4 regions of the Anaerostipes rhamnosivorans genome follow, and region 1 is predicted to be linked to each of the others. Evidence: riboswitches for the same ligand, from Rfam matches in the RefSeq annotation. Region 1 holds a riboswitch; each other region holds the start of a gene.
What was found. Region 1 has a riboswitch for cyclic di-GMP ahead of AR1Y2_RS03085 (Ig-like domain-containing protein). Riboswitches for the same ligand answer to the same signal wherever they lie in the genome.

Region 1 (5,020 bases):
CTGCTGAAGATCAATGGATGTTGGGTTAAAGAAACCTGTGGTCCCGATGATCGGATTGTCTCCTCCGAACATGAGGGCAAACCCGATCACAAAGAAGCAAAGGGTTCCAAGGACAAAGTCCATTAAGTTTTTCATAATAATATTGCTTGAGTTTTTCGCTCTGGTGAACCCTGTCTCTACCATCGCAAATCCTGCCTGCATGAAGAAGACAAGGAAAGCCGCGATACAAGTCCATACGATATTCAATAACTGCTGAACGCTCATATACATATCCTCCTTTAAATAAAAAGGGGACAATGCCTGCCTGCCGTTACAAGGTTACTTGTAATGGCCTGACTGCATTATCCCCTTTGATAATGTTGTTTACACTTTATTGTTTCCATAATTCATGCATTCGGCTTATAAAGCGTCTTTACCGGTCTCGCCGGTACGGATCCGGATCGCCTCTTCCACTGGAGAGATAAAGATTTTACCGTCTCCGAATTCTCCAGTGCGGACAGTGTTTACAATATCCTTGGTCACCTCATCCACAACCTCCTCCGGCATCACAGATTCGACTTTGATCTTAGGAAGAAGATTTGAATTTAATTCATTTCCTCTGTATTTTTGGGTAAATCCTTTCTGATTTCCATACCCCATGATATTGGAGATCATAAGTCCGGAAACCTTGTGCGCTTCCAGGATGTGTTTTACATCCGTGAGCTTTTCAGGTTTGATGACCACAACAACTTTTTTCATCATAATATAATCCTCCTTTTTTCCATTGACATCAAAAAAGGCATTCCAATCGTGTGATCGGAACGCCTTTGTTCTTGATTGGTTCCCATTATACGCCTTGAACCCTGATTGTCAATAAAAAGTTAAAATGTATAAAAATAAATACAAATCAAAATGGTTCTTATTTGCCAGTGAAAACATGATAGAATGGGAGAAAACAAAAAGAGCGGAGGAAACGATGAAAAAAGATAATAAGGCGGTTATGGCAGGCCTTGCGGTGCTTGCCACGTTTTTATGGGGAAGTGCTTTCCCCAGCGTAAAATTAGGGTATGACATCTTTGGTATCAAAGGCAGTGATATTGGCAGCAAACTGCTGTTTGCGGGTATCAGGTTCGCAGCTGCGGGAATCATGGTGCTGGCTGTTTTGGGGGCCCAGAGCAGGAGAAAACCTCTGCCAAAAAAAGGTACATTTAAAAAGCTGCTGGCCCTGGGGATTCTCCAGACAACCATCCAGTATTACTTTTTTTATGTTGGCCTGGCCCACACCACAGGGGCCAAGGGGTCCATCATCAATTCGTTTACAGCCTTTTTCCCTGTCCTTTTAGCGCCGCTGTTTTTCAAAAACGACAAGCTGTCAGTGAAGAAGATCCTGGGCTGTGCGGTGGGACTGTCGGGAATCGTGCTGATCAATCTGCAGGGCGGGAGCCTTGGAGGCTTTGCCTGGAACGGAGAGGGATTTATCGTCATGGCGGCCCTTTCACAGAGTCTTGCGTCTATCTACAGTAAAAAGCTGGCCCAGTCCATGAATGTCATGCTGATCGCGGGCTATCAGCTTTTACTCGGAGGCGGCCTGCTTCTCGTCCTGGGTTACACAGGGAACGGAACGCTGACCTTCTCCAGTGCGGGTCTGCTTTTGCTGCTTTACATGGCGGTTCTCTCAGCAGTGGCATTCAGCGTCTGGACATGGCTTTTGTCCCACTATCAGGTCAGCTCCATTTCCATCTATAATCTCCTGATTCCAGTGTTCGGAACACTGTTATCCGGCCTGCTCTTAAGGGAAAATGTTTTTACTGTTGTCAACATGGCGTCCATCCTCCTTGTGTGTGGAGGTATCGTTGTGGTAAACAGGCAGTGAGAGCTGGAGAAAATATATTATCAGGATAAAAAAAGGTAAAAGAATACAGGATTCTTAAAGCCTTTTCATTGTATTTCTGTAGGAAATAAACTATACTGATGAGGTAAAGATAGATTTGAATATTGGGCAAAGCAGGCGAAAGCCTGTGACGCAAAGCTAAAGGGTCTAAGATTTTAGGGATTATGACAGCCAGCTGCAGTTTGTATGCATTGCGTTCAGGGGAGAAGGCAGTGCATTTTTTATTCTATAGGAATGATGTGTGGGCTTGCCCACTTTGTTTTGGAGGGAATTGGAATGAAAAAGATATGGAAGCGTTTCGCTGTATATATACTGACTTTGTCAATGGTGTTTTCCTGGGTGATCACACCTAATACGGTCATGGGAAGTGTGAAAAAACAGGGAGGTCTGGATACAGTGTATCTGACCAGCTCTATGAATTTTCCCACATCGGGAGACGGCAGTACGAAAGAAAGACCATTGAAGGATATAAACAAAGCATTTGATTTGGTGAATGATGGAGGAACCATTGTCATTGTCGACAACTATGTGCATCAGGGGAAGCTGACTACACCGGAGGACAAAATGCTCACGGTCAAGGGAGAAACTTCATCGGTGTTTATGTCACTGCGGTATGGTCTCGCACAGGGAAATGATTTAAAGTTTGACAGCATCCGGCTGGAAACACCATCTACAGAAGCAGATGGGCGTTGCTTTTATGCCAACGGATACTCTCTGACGATGACAGATTCTGTCCAGTGTTTTACTAACCAAAATGTCAATCAAAAAGCTTACATCTATGCCGGAAGCCCAGACGGATCAGAGATCTCCGGGAGACGGGCAGTCATTGACGTGGCGGGCGGTAACTTTGCCGGGATCTATGGGTATGGAAAAGGCAGAGCCAAGGTGGCAGATGGATCCGAGATCACGATTCGCTCCAATGCGGACACGGATCAGCTGGATACTGCTTTGGTACTGAATCTGTATTCAAGACAAAAGCTGCTGGGATCTATCCAAAATGTGGATCAGCTGAATATTACCTATCCGGTCAGTGTCTATACTTTGATCAATGTGAAGAATGTTTCGCTGAGTTCAACACTCACACTGACTACAGAAAATGGGACCACTTTAACTGGTGATATGGATTTGAACGGATCTGCTGTTTTGAATATAGATGCAGATTTGCATGTAAAAGGCAGGATCAGTGGATATGCCCAGGTACTGGCTTCCTTAGGCAGACAGATTATATCGGATGTGCCTGGGTCTGCCGGAATTCTGGAATTGAACAACAGTCAGCTGCCTTGGGAAATCCGCACAACGGTGACTGGCACGAATAAAATATGGCGGGTAGAAAAGAAATCATCGAAAAGCATCTATTACATTAATGGGAAGGATGGTGATGACAGCAATACAGGACAGTCTGAAGATCAGGCATTTGCATCTTTATCAAAAGCATTGCAGGCGGCTTCCACAGGAAGAGAAAATATAGTTTTTAAAATTGTAGGCGATACACAGGTAGATAAAGCTTTGGTTCTTTCTTTACCGGGACATTCGATTGAAGTTTCAGGAAACAAGAGTGCACCTGCCAAATTAACATTTACGCAGCCGCTGACCATTAAAGATTTTACTCAGATCCACGACCTTAAACTGGATTTTAGTGCCTGTAGCGGACGCGACGGCGTCATCATAAAAGGAGTCGGTGTTTCATTTGAGAACAATCTTACTATGGAGGGAACTCCGCCGGATATCAGATATGAGAGTGTACCAGATTCCCAGGATACTCAGCAGATGGATATTTTAAGCGGAAGCTATGGAACTATTAAGGACGAAAATAAAGAGGGAATCCTGATTCTTCATAACGGGGATATCCAGGGAAAGGTGCTGGGATGGCAGATGCTGGATTTAGCTCCGGATTCCCAGCAAAATGAGGAGATCGTTATTCATGGAGGTATCGAGGGGACAGAAGATCTTTACATCTACAGTTTGGATGATGCAGCAAAAGTAAATGGAGATATCCAGGTGTCGAATATGGACACCGATGGGGGTGACGCAAACCTGGTCATGACCAGCGGAAAAAAGATCACTGCGGAAATTTTCAGTACGCAGATTTCACTCACGATTCTTCCAGAAAACGGAACGATCGAGGAAGGAGTTTATCTAACGGCGGATACTCTGTCAGACGACACTATCACAAGAATTGTACTTATAGATACAGACGGTCACTTAATGAAAGTTGAGAAAGACGGCAGTAAATATACAGGGATTTTAAAGAAGGTCCCTCAGCTTGAAGCACCCGTAAATGTCAGATGGGATGAACAGGGAAACGGTAAACTTCAATGGGATAAGGTGCCCAATGCGGATTCCTATATAATTGAACTTTTTGAAGAAGGACAATATCTTACTACGGTCAAGAACATCAAGACAGAAACCTATGACTGTTCACAGTATTTCAACGGAAAAGGAACCTATCAGGCTAAGATCAGTGCAGTTGACAGCTCCAACCAATACTCTGACAGCCAAAAGACAGACAGCGGACTGCTTTCCTACCGCCCAAAAGCAAAATCGGTGATCCTTGGCGGAGGCGACAGGCAGATGATTGTAGGTGACACGATACATATCAGATCAAGAGTTCTTCCAGACGACGCAGATGACAGACTGATCTGGAAGTCTTCTAACGAATCTTCAGCTATAGTGGATGACAAGGGATCTGTAACTGCAGTCTCAGAAGGAACCGCAGAGATCACAGCCACAGCTGCAGACGGCAGCGGAGTATCTGCCTCAGTTAAGATAACCGTAAGTAATAAAGTACAGAAGGTCCAGAGCATCCGGCTTAATCAGACCACAAAAGATCTGTATCCAGGAGACAGCTTTGTCCTGCAGGCAGATGTACAGCCCCAGAGTGCAGATGATAAGTCCGTGTCATGGTCCAGCAATAGTAAGGCTGTCTCAGTCAACAGCTCGGGAAGGGTCACGGCATTGGCGGAGGGCACAGCTAAAGTGACTGCAAAGGCCCGGGACGGAAGCAAAGCCGAGGCGAGCTGTGACATCACGGTAAAGCGGAAGATCTATAAAGTTCAATATGCCATGAACGGTGGAAGAAATCATCCGGGAAATCCGTCAGCATTTACTGCCGTGCCGATACGCTTAAATGCACCGGAGAGAAGCGGTTAT
Region 2 (5,020 bases), 510 kb from region 1:
TAAACTATACGATCAAAGACCTTGGAAAAAACAAATGCACCATCACGTATACTACAAAGATCAAAGGCGGTGCACTCCAGTTTACTCAGAAAGCAGACGGAAGCTCACCTTCAATCTCTTTTAAGAATCATGTGTATCTTGAGTGGGATGGAAACAAACAGGATATTATAGGAACTGGAACAGTCAACATCCAGACATTTGTAACAAAAAAAGGAAGCTATAACAGCAGTAAGGATCAGTTTGACTGGACCATTTGGCTCAGATCAAAAGGTCTTTATATCCATAACATGACGGTCACAGAAAAACTTCCTGAAGGCCACAAGCTGGTGGAAGGAAGCCTCAAGTACGGAAGTACAGTTCTTGGGACAGAGAAAAGCACGGGACAGCCGTACTATGAAGTGAGCGGAAACAATCTCATCATTCATTTTCCAGAATTGATGCTGCCTACGGACCAGAATGATCTGACACTGAGCACGGAGACGGATGAGACAAAAGAAGAGACAAAACCGGAATCTGTAAAGGCGGTAAATGAAGTCAGCGTATCCGCAGATGAGTTTAAATCAGAATTAACAGCAAAAGCAGAAGTAAATGTAAGTTATACTCCGAATGTAGAAAAGACAACATCATATAAAAAAGGAAACTTTGTAGAGTGGACGGTCAATATCAACAAAAATAATGCGGTCCTGACAAAACAGAAAGCGGAGTTGACAGACACACTCCAGCCGGGGTTGGTCTACAGAGAAGGATCTGTAAAACTCTATGATGTGACAGATGGAAATAAAAAAGTCGCCGATGTAGCTGAAGATTATGATGAAACATCAGGAAAGATTGTGTTTACACTTCCGGAAGGCGTCGATCTGGCCCATCAATATAAGATGGTTTTCATCACAGATGTGACAACAGCTACAAAGAATGTAAAGAATACAGTCACATTTGATGCCAGTGCCAAAGAGACAAAAGCTACCAGCGGCAGTGTGCCATTGATCTTACAGGGCATGAACAGCGGGCTCACAGGAGACAATATCCGTTTCATCCTCAATAAAACGGATTCTGAAAATCAGGCTCCTTTGGAAGAGGTTGAATTCCAGCTTTACGATCATAACAGAGATAAAGTGGGAACTCCTCTGACCACAGACGCAAAGGGCAGGATTGCCTTTGATGCAGGACTGAAATATGGAAACACCTATTATCTGAAAGAAACAAAAGCGTTAGACGGTTATGTTCTGGACCAAAAAGAATATGAGCTGACCATCGGAGAAAAAGACTCAGGTCAGGTCCTTGTGCAGTTTGACGGCAAGGATTACAAGTTTACTACAGATGAAAACGGAACATTAAATTTTGATTTTACAGTAACCAACGATGCAAAAAGAGGCTCTGTACTGCTTAAGAAGGTTAGCAGTGAGAATGCTTCCGAGTCACTGGAAGGGGCGGAGTTCAGCATTTACAAGGAAAACGGTGAACTGGTAGCACAAGGACTCAGGACTGATGCCCAGGGAATGATCCAGTTTGATTATTTAAGGTTCGGCAGTTATTATTTTCAGGAGACAAAAGCACCGGAAGGATATAACCTGGACGCAGACACAAAATATACTTTTGAGATCAATGACCAGGCCGTGGAGACTCCGGTGACTGTTGAGGCTGAGAATCTCCCGACAAAGGTTGCTGTGCTCAAATTAGATGCACAGACAAAGAAGGCTCTCTCAGGAGCAAAGCTTCAGATCATCAAGGTTCAGGAAGATGGATCAGAGCAGACCGTTGAAGAATGGACTTCCACAGAAGAGGCTCATCAGGTTACAGGGAAACTAATCCCTGGGGAAACGTATTTTCTGCGGGAAACAGAGGCTCCATTTGGATATGAGCTTGCCGAGGATGTAGAGTTTACAGTCGAAGCCGGAGGAGAGCTCCAACAGATCGAGATGTACGACGAACCGTCACCGGAAGATCCATACTATGGAGACAACGAGGAAGAGACATCATCAACTGAGACAACGACAACCACAACAACTTATGAAGAACCAGAAGATTCCTATTACAAGGAAGAGAATAAGACCTCTAAGACTTCCAGTGAATCAGTGACCACTGTAACAGAGTCTGAGGTTTCCAGAACTGGAGACAGAAGTTATACAGCTTTATTCATTTTAGCTGCGGCAGGCGCGGCAGGTGCGGTATGGATCCTTGTAAGGAGAAGACGCAGATAATAAAACTTAACAGGAAAAGGGATACTTACTGAGGCGGACAGTTTCATAAGTATGAGTTATTTACCACTATTTCCGTCGCGCTTTTGAAATGCGCTCCTCCAATAGTGGTAAATAACTATCGTAGGTGGCGCCTTTTGTCTTGCAACAGCCATCTCCAGCAGACATTACGTCCATTTTCACCAGTTCGGAGGCCTTGCATTCGAAGGGACGTTAGTTTTTCTTCTTGAAGTAAAGACTCGTAGGCGGTGCGCATTGCGCAGTGAGGCTGTCTGAGCGTCAGCGAGTTCCGAACGGGCCGCCGGAGAGGCTTTGCTGAAAGTTAGAAAATCTTACGTCCCTGAGACAGCAAGCCGGAGAACTGGTGAAAATGCATCCCTTTTTGTTCCATAAGATAGTTCCGCAGGCGTGATGCACATATATGCGTAAGGAAATTACTTGACTTATTTTGGTAAACATAATATGCTTAAAGTAGCAAGTAAATAGGCAAACCTGCTGAAAAGCAGTGACGCAAAGCTAAAGGGCCTTGGCGGTAAAGCCGTGGCAGCCAGCTGCCTCATAAATGATTATTTATGTGTAGATTGAAAATCCATTGGGTTTTCAGTCTTTTTTGTTAATCATGAGAAATGGGGGATCTATTATGTTTAAGAAGAGAAAAGTAAGAAGAAAAGCGGCACTGATCTTTGTGGCAGTGTTCACGGTTGCGGCAATCCTGGGAAGCAATCACCTGAAGGGGTTGTCAGCGCAGGAAGAAGAGATGGCTCAGAACACAGGAACCACGGAACAGATGACAACAGAGGGTACAGAGTCAACAACGCAGGTCACCGAAGCAGAGAAAACCACAACGGCGGCCACAGAAAAGACGACAGAAGTTCAGGCCACAACACAGGCTGACACAAAAGTCCAAAAGGCGGCAACAGCTTCAACTGCAGAGACGAAGAAAAGGACTGCTGTTAACAAGAGTAAAGCTTCCAAAAGCGCTGTTATAATAAACGGAGATTTTACAAAGTTCCTTACAAAATTTGAGTTTAAGGACCAGAAAACAGGAGAGTCATTTTCTGACACTCATCCAGTGACAAAGGACAGCAGCGTTCTGATCCGCTATGAGTTTAAGATTCCGAACAATGTAAATATTGAGGGAGGCTCTACATATAAGCTGAAGCTTCCGAGTGTTTTTCATTTAGAAAACCTTACCGGTACGGCGAGAAAGCTCAATGAGAGCCAGCAGGCAGCGGTAGATGAGGTCCCGAACTGGACCATTCACAGTGACAATACGATTACGGTAGCATTTCCGAAGACGCTGACAGAATCCAACGTGGAAGGATATATACAGATCCAGTGCAGTGTGGATGCGGAAAAACTGGTTGACCAAGTGATCATCTTTGACCTGGGACAGCTGGAAGGCTATGGGAAAGAATATAAGACCGATGTGGAACCAGAGGTAACAAAGAAAAGCCCTAAGGTGAAAAAGTCAGGAACCCTGAACCGGGATGACCAGACCATCACCTGGAGTGTTACGGTGACTCCGGACGCAGGTGATAAAAATCTGAAGGGATACAAGCTTACCGATACATTTAAGAATCCAGAAGAGCAGGAATTTGTCAGCGGCTCCATGACGCTGGATGGGACTCCGGCTGCAGATCCCACACTGACGGAAAAGGGGTGGGAATATACATTTGGAGATGTTTCAGATGGGGATCATATAGTCACATATAAAACAAAGATCCCGGACAAGTATTTCGAGGACATGAAATACAATCAAAATGGATCTGCCCAAATCAATAATAATATAACGAATACTGTTAAAATAGAAACAGCGGACCAGAAAGGCGAAGCAAGTTCCACAGCTTCTGTCCGTGCGACACAGTATCAGTTTATTAAGACAAAAGATGAGAATGGTGCAAGGGGATATGATGAGGCAACGGACAGAACCTGGCTTGGGTATAAGCTGTCAGCGATATATGATAATGGAGGAAGGATTGTAGAACCGGTGTTGATCTCCGATCAGCTTCCTTCCGGCACTTACTTGAATGAAGAACAGAATACGCTGAGAGTTAACTACGGGGATAAGGATATTATCCTCAAAAAGGTCTCTGGCTCCGAGCCTGGAATCAACCAGTATACTTACGATGAGAAGACAAACATCCTGAAAATAAAGCTGGATCCTAAACAGACTTCCGCCAATGTTTATTATAAGATCTGGTTGGATACAGAGGGAAACCATGGAGAACTTTCTTCTAATCCCAAGAATAACGCAGTCATAACAATCGGTAACAATATTGAGTTGACTGAGTGGGAAGATGGATTTGGCTGGACTCCCGGATATGAAACGAAAAAAATAGATCTGAACAAGTCTGGCAGTCTGGTAAATAAGGATGGAAAGCAATTTATCGACTGGAAAGTAACGATTAACAAGAACCCTTCGAAAAATGTGACAGGGAATGTCGACTTTACAGATACTCTCGGAGACGGCTTGGAATATGTCAGCGGCAGCTTTAAAGCCAGCTATGGCGGTAAGGATTACACTGACCCTGTAGTCCAGGGCAACATCATTAAATATACGATTAAGAATCTGGGTAAAAATGTGTGTACCATCACATACCGCACAAAAATTACCAGCGATCTTGATCTGAAACAGATTGGGGACAGCACTACTCATACCGGGACAAAGTTTAGTAACCAGGTCAAGCTTTTCTGGGAGGATAAGGACAAAGAGACTTCCGGGCAGGGTGCAGTGACCATTAAAACAGACCTTAAAAAAAGCGGTGCTTATAATGCCAAAGAAGACAGATATGACTGGACGGTCACAGCAAATTCCTACGGTC
Region 3 (5,020 bases), 520 kb from region 1:
AGCTACAGAGTATACGTTTGATAACAATAAGGTGTTGTTTTATTTTACGGCAGATGGAAGAGTTGACTTTAGGGAATTGGTAAAAGACCTTGCATCTATCTTTAGAACAAGGATTGAGCTTCGCCAGATTGGTGTGAGAGATGAAGCCAAGATGCTGGGAGGGATCGGAATCTGCGGTAGAGCACTGTGTTGCAGTTCTTATCTGTCAGAGTTTATTCCGGTTTCTATTAAGATGGCTAAAGAACAGAGCCTATCTCTGAATCCAACAAAGATTTCAGGGGTCTGCGGGCGTCTGATGTGCTGTCTGAAAAACGAGCAGGAGACTTACGAATATTTGAACAAAAAGCTTCCGAACATCGGGGATGTGGTGAAAACTGCGGACGGCCGTACCGGTGAAGTACAGAGAGTCAATATCTTAAGGCAGAACGTGAAGCTGATCGTAGTAGATGACAATGGGGATAAAGAGATCGTTGAGTATAAGCTGGATGACCTGAACTATCACCCAAAAGGCGGAAGAAAAAGACGGGGAAAGGGCAATCAGAAGAATTATGAAAATTGAGCTTCAAGATGGGGAACGTCTGGACGATCTGGGCATCAAGGGTTATCAGATCATTCAAAAAAGAGATGGATTCTGTTTTGGAATGGACGCGGTTCTTTTGTCCTCCTTTGTCAAAGTAAAAAGGGGAGGGAAGGTACTGGATCTGGGTACTGGAACCGGTATTCTTCCTATTCTTCTGGAGGCTAAGACACCGGGCAGACATTTCACAGGGCTGGAGATCCAGAGTGAGATGGCCAGGATGGCAGAGAGAAGTGCTGCAGCAAACGGCCTGGAAGAAAAGATTGAGATCGTAGAAGGCGACATTACCAAGGCTTCTACGATTTTTTCACATGACAGTTTTGATGTGGTCACATCCAATCCGCCTTACATGGTTGACGATCATGGACTCAAGAATCCTAATGGGGCAAAAGCCATAGCCAGACACGAGATCCTGTGCAAGTTTGAGGATGTGTCAAAGGCTGCCAGGGTCCTTTTAAAGCACAGCGGAAGTTTGTTTTTAGTTCACCGGAGCTACCGGCTGGCAGAGATACTTCACTGCCTGAGAGAAGACGGCTTGGAACCAAAGAGGATCCGTTTTGTCTATCCCTATAGGGATAAGGAGTCTAATATTTTTCTTCTGGAGGCAGTGAAAGGCGGAAGATCCAGAATGAAGGTGGAACCGCCTTTGATCATCTATGAAAAACAGGGCCAGTATACAAAAGAAATTTACGAGATCTATGGATGGAAGCCAGGGGAGGTTTAAATGGCAGGAACATTATATCTATGTGCGACACCGATCGGTAACCTGGAAGATATAACATTCCGGGTATTGGAAACTTTAAAAAACGCAGACCTGATTGCCGCAGAAGATACCAGACACAGTATCAAGCTTTTGAATCATTTTGAGATTAAGACTAAAATGACCAGCTATCACGAATATAACCGGGTGGAGAAGGCACGTTACCTTGTGAAACTTTTAAGTGAGGGAAAAGACATCGCGTTGATCACGGATGCAGGGACTCCGGGGATTTCTGATCCGGGGGAGGAATTGGTGAAGCAGTGTCATGAAAATGGGATTCCAGTGACAGCCCTTCCCGGGGCATGCGCTCTGATCAATGCCCTGATCATTTCAGGACAGCCTACCAGACGGTTTTGCTTTGAGGCATTCCTGCCTGCAGATAAAAAGGAACGGGCTATGGTTTTAAGCCAGCTGAAGGATGAAACAAGAACCATAATCCTGTATGAGGCTCCCCACCGTATGATGAAAACTCTGGAGGAGCTGTATGACGCATTGGGCAACAGAAAGATGACAGTCTGTCGGGAACTGACAAAGAAGCATGAGACAGCGTTTGTTTCAAATATAGAAGAAGTGATTGCGTATTATAGTGAGCATCCGGTAAAGGGAGAATGTGTTCTGGTGATCCAGGGGAGGACCTTTCAGGAGATTGTGAAAGAAAGTCAGGAACAGTATCAGGAATTGGACTTGATGGAACACATGGAAACCTATATGAAAAGAGGCTACACGCAGAAAGAGGCTATGAAGCTGGTAGCCAAGGACCGGGGAGTTGGAAAGAGGGACGTGTACCAAGAATTGCTGAAATATAAAGAGCAGTAATTTAAAAAGAGACATATGAACGTTCATATGTCTCCTAAATATCATCTTTCATTTTATTCTGCAACATTTAAACCAGCAAGCTTGGCTAATTCAATGATAGAACTTTTTGAAACTTTTTTGCCTTTGTACTCAACGAGATCATCCATTTCGCCAGTAAAGATGTCCGCTGGATTGTACTTTTTCAATATGATGGTATCTTCGTCAACGAAGATCTCAAGGGGATCCCTCTCATTCACATCCAGATTACGTCTTAACTCAATTGGTAAAGTAATACGTCCTAGCTCATCAAGCTTTCTTACAATACCTGTACTCTTCATATTCGCTTCCCTCCTTGCAAATTAGTAAACTACTATACCTAACAATATCATACCTCAGAAAGCTTGTCAAATCCGGGCTTTGAAGCATATTACCTTAACACAGGGAATAGGATAAAGTATGAAAGAAAAAGGAGTTTTCCTTTGATCAATTATATATGGAGTGTCTTAATTTTAGCAGGTATCTTAATAGGAAGTATTAACGGCAATCTGAATGCAGTTTCAGACACGATTCTGGATTCCTCCAAGGAGGCTGTACAACTCTGTATTCTTATGTTCGGTGTTGTAGGGGTATGGTCCGGCATTATGAATGTTGCGGTTTCTCTCGGGCTGGTGAAAAAGCTTGAGAGGCTGATCGCGCCGTTTTTAAGGCTGCTGTTTCCGAGATTAAGGGATAAGGAAGCGAAAGAATACATCAGCACGAATATCGTGGCCAATCTTCTGGGACTGGGCTGGGCAGCCACGCCTTCAGGAATCAAAGCGATGAAGGCTCTGGATAGAATCAACCCTCATAAGGGAACTGCAACCAGAGAAATGTGCATGTTTTTAATTTTGAATATCTCCTCCCTGCAGCTGATCCCTGTCAACATCATTGTATTCCGAAGTCAGTACGGCAGCGTAAATCCAACTGCGATTGTTGCCCCCGCTATAATCGCGACCTTCTGTTCAACCATTGTGGGAATCTTTTTTGCAAAGATCATGGAGAAATTTCAAAAAAGCACTTGATTTATAGCGTCAATTTGTATATGATGAGAATAGGGTAAAGGGAGTAACCAAATAAATAGGCAAAGCTGCCGAAAGGCAGTGACGCAAAGCTATAGGGGCTATATTGTATAGGGAGTACAGTCGTGCCAGCCAGCTGCCTCATAAATTATTATTTATGTGTAGATTGAGAATCCATAGGATTTTCGGTCTTTTTTATTTCATATAATTAATGGGGGTATAAAAATGAATAAAAAAGTAAGGAAAGGTCTTGCGATCCTTGCAACATTTGTGCTGACTGTATCTTTTATTGCAGGAAACGGCGCTTTTAGCAGTGTATATGCACAGGAGACAGGAACAGCGAGTACAGCAGATCAAAACACTTCTACATCTGAAGCTTCTTCTGCGACAGAAGAAGTATCTACAACAGCCACGGAGTCTGCCACAACAGCAGAGCCAAAGGCCAATACAGAGAGCACTGCCAAATCCACCACGGAGCAGAGCACTGCATCTGTAACAGCAGTTCAGAAAAAAACAGCCGCAAAGTCTGTAAAAAAGGCTTCAGAGCCTGCAGTGACAAACGGCGATTTTACCAAATATTTAACTAAATTTGCATTTACCGACCATGAAGGAAAAGAGTTTTCGCAGTCACATCCTGTCACAAAGGACAGCAATGTGATCATCAGGTATGAGTTTAAGATCCCCAATGATATAACAATCCAGGGAGGATCCACTTTTATCCTGAAGATGCCAAACGTTTTTCACCTTGATGGTTTAGGCGGCGTTGCGCAGAAGCTGAATAAACAGCAGGCGGGTAATGTAGAAGACGTTCCCAACTGGAAAGTCAACCGTGACTCTACTATCATGGTCACATTCCCAAAGACATTGACAGAGTCTAATATTGAAGGATTCATGGAGATTAACTGCAGCGTTGATGCAGATAAATTAAAAGACGAGACCATTATTTTTGATCTGGGACAGCTTGAGGGATACGGAGAAGAATTTGAGACTGACTATAAACCGGAAGTAACGAAGAAAAGCCCGGAAGTGGCAAAGTCAGGCTCCTTAAACAGAGAGGACCAGACTGTCACATGGACAATCACGGCAAAACCGGATGCATCCGATAAGAACCTGGAGGGCTACACACTTACCGACGTATTTTATAAAAATGCCCAGACAGGAACCGCAAAGTATCAGTCCTATGTAAAAGGTTCCATGAAGCTTGACGGAGTCCAGGCAGCAGATCCTGAGGTCTCAGACAATGGATGGAAGTATACATTTGGAAAGGTCAGTGACGGAAAGCACACTCTTACCTATAAGACAAAATTAACAGATGAGTTTTTCGACATTCATTATAATAGCGGCGGCGCTGCTGATTTATCCGGAGGTGTTGCTAACACTGTTACCATAAAAACGAAGGATGGAAAAGGTGAGGCTTCAGCCAATGCTTCTGTGAAGGCTGTAAGATATGCGTTCTGGAAAAATAAAAGTGCATCCAACAATGTAGGATATGATGAAACAGAAAAGAAACCCTATCTTGGATTTCAATTAAAAGGCAATTATGATGCAGCGGGCAAGAAGCTCCCTGTAACTCTTACAGATAAGCTTCCGGAAGGAACAGTCCTAATGGAAAAGGATGGAGAGCTCATCGTGCAGTATGGCAAAGACACAGCATTGAAGCTTACCAAAGCATCTGGCCAGACACTTGAGGTGAATGAATATACTTATAATGAATCAACAAGAGAATTTAAGATAGCTCTGGATCCCGATGCCAGCGGCAAAGATGTCTTTGTTAACTACAAGATCTGGCTGTCTACAGAGACGGCAGTCAAAGCCGGAAAGATTAGAAAT
Region 4 (5,020 bases), 980 kb from region 1:
TTAAAATAATTTCTACAGTACTTCCGTCGGCAATCTTTTGGCTATCTTCTTCAGTAAGGAGTTCATCGGCTATATTATTTTCTATAGTCATATCGGGTACTTCGGGAGTCTTATCAACATTAATTGAACCGGAAGCAGTTCCAAAGGAAGCGATGTTCCAGGTTGCAGATTCGGAATCAGACTGATACTTAAGTTTTCCGTTTTTTAAGGTAAACCAGTTTTCTTTTGCGCCGGAGCCATTGAAGGCCACAGCTGTATCTCCTACGTCCAGGCCGGATGTCTTTAATGCAGTAGGCTTTGTTTGAGATTTTGGTTCAAAGGAGGATAGATTCAGTGTATGTTTTATATTCAATGTATTGAAATTAGCAATTCCGTCAAATGAGGACGTATTATCTTTGAGGATCAGTTCGGAGTCCGTATTGGAGGATAGTGATTCCCCTTTCATAAGAAGGCCTCCCCATAAGAACTCAACCTTGCTCTCTGAGACTGTCACGGTACTTTTCTCGGATGCTGCAAGGTCTTTAGCGTCTGCGTCATCGGTTTCACCGCCCGCGATATAATCTCCGTAATACATGGTACCTTTATACTCACATCCTTTCACATTGGAGAGGGAGATTGATGTCTGGGTGACTTTGGCGGACCCACCCTGACTTGACCCGCCTCCTCCAATGATCGTTCCCACAATGCTGCTGTCCTTCATGGTAACGGAGCTTGAACCCTTAACATCCGCATGGGAGCCGGAACCGTTGGCGGAACCTCCTCCGTTAAAGGCGGCAGCCACGAGATTGCCCCATTGCTCATCTACCGGGGAGACAGAGCCGGTCACGGTCAGGGAGACAGAGCCGTATACATCCGCAGAGCCCCCGCTGTATGAGGTTCCGCCGGATGTCACATAACCATAAATATTGGAACAGCCGGACATGACGGCGCTGACACTTCCTGTAACGTCGGCACACGCACTGTTGCTTGCATTGCCGGCACCCTGGAAAATCATCACTTCATTACCCTGGCCCTGGAAGGCCGTAGTTGTGGAACCTGCCTTTGCGCGGGCCTTGGCACCGTCCGCATACCCGCCTGCATAGACTTCACGTATGTCAACGTTTTTAAGCGTACAGGAAATCGATCCAGAAACGTCAGCAGTTGCAGAACCTGAGTCCTTTGATGTGGCAGATCCTCCGCCACGCAGAGAGTAGGTTCGTCCGGTTACGCTGAAGCTGACAGAGCCGGTGTTGGCCGAAGCGCTGTAGGAATTTGTGGTGTATGCATATCCGCCTCCGTAAAGATTTCCGTGGTTTCCAGACGGCACAGATGGAATATCAACTGTGACAGAGCCAGATACATTGGCGCTTGCGCTGCCTTTGGAAGCCATGGCATAACCTCCCCCGTAGACTTTGGAAGCGTTTACGGTACCGCTTATTGTGATGAGAACATTTCCGGTGACATCCGCAGGACCGGTGCCGTCAGAGTAACCACCGCCATATACGGAGGATACCTGAACATTCTGAATGACGATGCTGACATTGGACTTCACAGTTTTATTCTTTCCGCCGCCATAGATTGAAAAGCCAGAGGTCACCGGAGTTTCAGACAGCCGGGTTTGCCCTTTTGAGTCAAATACATATGCTTTGCCGTCAGAGTCTTTCTTTATTACAATAGGTGTCCCCTGAGCATACAGATTTGAGCCCTCGATCAGTATACCTGAATTCTCATCGGAGACAGTTTTTTTCGTTTTCTCCGTAGACCTGCCCGTGGATGTACTGCCGGCTGCGGTGACAGAAGACGGATCGCTTTGTTCCGGTACCAGCTGTTCTGTTGAGGATGCTTCAGTGGTCTGTTCCGTCTCAGACACTGCGTCAGTGGTTGGAGCTTGTGTCGGCGGCTGTGTGTTTGAAGCTGCCTCTTCGGTGGTTTTGTTCTGTGTCTCTGATACTGCGGAGGCCTGAGCCGCCTCTTTATTCTCCTTTGTTTCATCGGCTGCGTAACTTAGATTGCCGAGTGTTGCCACAATAAATGCCAAAAGCGTAGCCGCCAGCACAATGGTGTGTCTTTTCCATCTCTTCATAGTGATTCCCCCTTAAATGCCCCTTATGATCTTTTAATTAAACAAAAACTACATGCTGACGAAAAAAACTCCGGCAGAATACTGCCGGAGTCTATTTTATCTTTAAAATATACAACGTAAGATAAACTGCACATAAAAAGTGCAGTATAAGATCCATTGATAGAACTGTCAGATCAAATAGATCATGATGTCCTGTAGGTAAAATGGAGCAACCGGCTGCCATACCATAACATGGTTTAGGCCCTTGGCTTTGCGTCACCGGATTTCCCCGGTTTTGCCCATTTATAAAGGCCGCTCCCCGCGGTTCTTGTTTATATATCCAGTATATGATTTCGCTGCCGTAATGTCAATGAATACCTATTGTTTCCAGTGCATTTTATTGATATAATGGAGCATATGCCAAAGGAGAAACCAATGTCAATATTACAGATTAGAGATTTAATTCATCAATATATAACATATGGGGAGAAGGAAGAAGAGAATCAGACAGTCAACGCTGTGGACGGAGTGGATCTGACAGTGGAAAAGGGTGAATTCATTGCGATCCTTGGACACAATGGATCAGGGAAATCGTCCCTGGCGAAGCACATCAACGGACTGCTTCAGCCCACATCCGGTACCGTATATCTGAAAGGTATGGATACGAGAGATCCAAAGCAGATCCTTAGAATCCGCCAAAGTGCAGGTATTGTATTCCAGAACCCGGATAACCAGATTGTCGGTTCTGTGGTGGAGGAGGATGTGGCCTTTGGCCCGGAGAATATCGGGGTGCCCACAAGAGACATATGGAAACGTGTGGCGGGAGCCCTGGAGGGAGTTGGGATGACAGCCTATAAAAGCGCCAGCCCCAACCATTTATCCGGGGGACAGAAACAGCGGGTGGCTATTGCCGGCATCATGGCTATGGAGCCGGAGTGTATTGTGCTGGACGAGCCCACGGCGATGCTGGACCCCAAGGGGAGACGGGATGTGCTGTCTCTGGCCAGAGAGCTTAATGAGCAGAAAGAGATCACGATCATTTTGATTACGCATGATATGGAAGAAGTCCTGATGGCTGATAAGGTGTTTGTTATGGATCAGGGAAAGGTAGTCATGAACGGAACACCGAAGGAAGTCTTTGCCCATGTGAAGCAGCTCAAGGAATACGGATTGGAAGTGCCGTTTGCCTCAGAGCTTGCCTATGAGCTCAAGAAGGAAGGAATCAGGCTTTCTGATACGATAACGACAAGGGAAGAACTGGTGGAAGAGTTATGTCAATTAGTTTAGAAAAAGTAAGTTATATATATGAAGATAATTCCGATTTAAAAAAGCCTGCCCTGATTGATGTGGATCTAGAGATCGGAGAGGGAGAATTTATTGGGATTATCGGCCATACCGGATCGGGGAAGTCTACCCTGATCCAGCATCTGAACGGCTTGATGGAACCTACAAAGGGACATGTCTATTTTGAGGGGGAGAATATCCATGCCCAGGACTATGATATCAAAAGCCTCCGCGGCCAGGTGGGTCTCTGCTTCCAGTACCCGGAGCATCAGCTGTTTGAGACGACCATACTGGAGGACGTGTGTTTCGGTCCTATGAACTTTGGGGCTTCCAAAGAAGAGGCGCTGCAGGCTGCAAAAGAGGCGCTCAGAGATGTGGGAGTGGCAGAAGAGCTGTTTGAGAAGTCTCCTTTCGAGCTTTCCGGAGGGCAGAAGAGAAGAGCTGCCATTGCCGGTATCCTGGCTATGAAGCCGAAATACTTCATTCTGGATGAACCCACTGCAGGTCTGGATCCGGAAGGAAGAGTGCATCTGTTAAATCTTCTGAAGCGTCTGAATCAGGAGCAGGGCATCACGATCATCCTTGTGTCTCACAGCATGGAAGATATCGCATCCTATGTGGATCGGATGATCGTCATGAACCGGGGCCGACTGGAGTTTGACGGTGACAGGGAAGAGGTGTTCTCCCACCAGAAGGAACTGGAGCAGATGGGGCTGTCCGTTCCGTTTTTCCGTTATCTGGCCAATGATCTGAAGGAAAAGGGATTCCCTCTTGAGGGAGAGATCCTGACTCTTGAAGATGCCAAGACGGCGATCCTAGAAACATTAAAGAAGGAACAAACATATGATTAAAGATATTACCATAGGACAATATTACAGATCAGATTCTATTCTTCACCGGCTGGATCCGCGGGTGAAGCTTTTAGGGACGTTAATATATGTTGTAACACTGTTTTTCTCAAAATCTCCGCTGACCTATGCGGCATCCATACTGTTTCTTGCAGTGATGATCGGAATCTCCACAGTTCCGCTCTCCTTTATTGTCAGGGGATTGAAGGCAGTGGGTGTAATTCTGCTGTTCTCTGTGGTCATCAATATTTTCTTTATTCCGGGAGAGGCCATCGTTCATTTGGGCATTTTCAGGATCACCAAAGAAGGAGTTGTGACAGCTGTTTACCTGGGTACAAGACTGGTGATGCTGGTGCTGGGCACTTCCCTTATGACCTTCACCACCACACCCAACGAGCTGACAGATGGTCTGGAAAAGTCTCTGGGGTTTTTAAATATTATAAAAGTTCCTGTGCACGAAATCGCCATGATGATGTCCATTGCCCTGAGGTTTATTCCGATTCTCACGGAGGAGTTAGACAAGATCATGAAGGCGCAGACTGCCAGAGGAGTGGATTTTAAAAACGGAAGTTTCCTGCATCGGATGAAGAGTATGGTGCCTATCGTGGTGCCTCTCTTTGTGGCGGCAGTGAGAAGGGCCAATGACCTGGCAATGGCGATGGAATCCAGATGCTATCATGGCGGAGAGGGACGTACAAAGATGAAGCCTTTGCAATACCGCAGAAGAGATCTGCTGGCTTATCTGTACCTGTTTTTATTTCTGGCACTGATGGTTTACCTTGGATTTTTCTGCCCGGTAGGAAGATAGACGTGAGGTGGGCAGATGAAACGGATTAAGTTAGTAGTG

Region 2: another riboswitch for cyclic di-GMP. It lies ahead of AR1Y2_RS00550 (SpaA isopeptide-forming pilin-related protein); the one in region 1 lies ahead of AR1Y2_RS03085 (Ig-like domain-containing protein).
Region 3: another riboswitch for cyclic di-GMP. It lies ahead of AR1Y2_RS00545 (MSCRAMM family protein); the one in region 1 lies ahead of AR1Y2_RS03085 (Ig-like domain-containing protein).
Region 4: another riboswitch for cyclic di-GMP. It lies ahead of AR1Y2_RS15900 (autotransporter outer membrane beta-barrel domain-containing protein); the one in region 1 lies ahead of AR1Y2_RS03085 (Ig-like domain-containing protein).

What each region holds. Positions count from the first base shown of each region.
Region 1 is NZ_CP040058.1:619,015-624,034, forward strand. It holds gene AR1Y2_RS03070 (ammonium transporter) at 1-264, opposite strand, end outside; gene AR1Y2_RS03075 (P-II family nitrogen regulator) at 400-738, opposite strand; gene AR1Y2_RS03080 (DMT family transporter) at 956-1,852, shown strand; cyclic di-GMP riboswitch class I at 1,968-2,053, shown strand; gene AR1Y2_RS03085 (Ig-like domain-containing protein) at 2,147-5,020, shown strand, end outside.
Region 2 is NZ_CP040058.1:107,474-112,493, forward strand. It holds gene AR1Y2_RS00545 (MSCRAMM family protein) at 1-2,198, shown strand, start outside; cyclic di-GMP riboswitch class I at 2,671-2,754, shown strand; gene AR1Y2_RS00550 (SpaA isopeptide-forming pilin-related protein) at 2,836-5,020, shown strand, end outside.
Region 3 is NZ_CP040058.1:102,156-107,175, forward strand. It holds gene AR1Y2_RS00520 (PSP1 domain-containing protein) at 1-559, shown strand, start outside; gene AR1Y2_RS00525 (tRNA1(Val) (adenine(37)-N6)-methyltransferase) at 549-1,301, shown strand; gene rsmI (16S rRNA (cytidine(1402)-2'-O)-methyltransferase) at 1,302-2,153, shown strand; gene AR1Y2_RS00535 (AbrB/MazE/SpoVT family DNA-binding domain-containing protein) at 2,207-2,470, opposite strand; gene AR1Y2_RS00540 (nucleoside recognition protein) at 2,612-3,193, shown strand; cyclic di-GMP riboswitch class I at 3,242-3,334, shown strand; gene AR1Y2_RS00545 (MSCRAMM family protein) at 3,416-5,020, shown strand, end outside.
Region 4 is NZ_CP040058.1:3,227,140-3,232,159, reverse strand. It holds gene AR1Y2_RS15900 (autotransporter outer membrane beta-barrel domain-containing protein) at 1-2,062, opposite strand, end outside; cyclic di-GMP riboswitch class I at 2,267-2,351, opposite strand; gene AR1Y2_RS15895 (energy-coupling factor transporter ATPase) at 2,477-3,328, shown strand; gene AR1Y2_RS15890 (energy-coupling factor transporter ATPase) at 3,313-4,176, shown strand; gene AR1Y2_RS15885 (energy-coupling factor transporter transmembrane component T family protein) at 4,169-4,981, shown strand; gene truA (tRNA pseudouridine(38-40) synthase TruA) at 4,997-5,020, shown strand, end outside.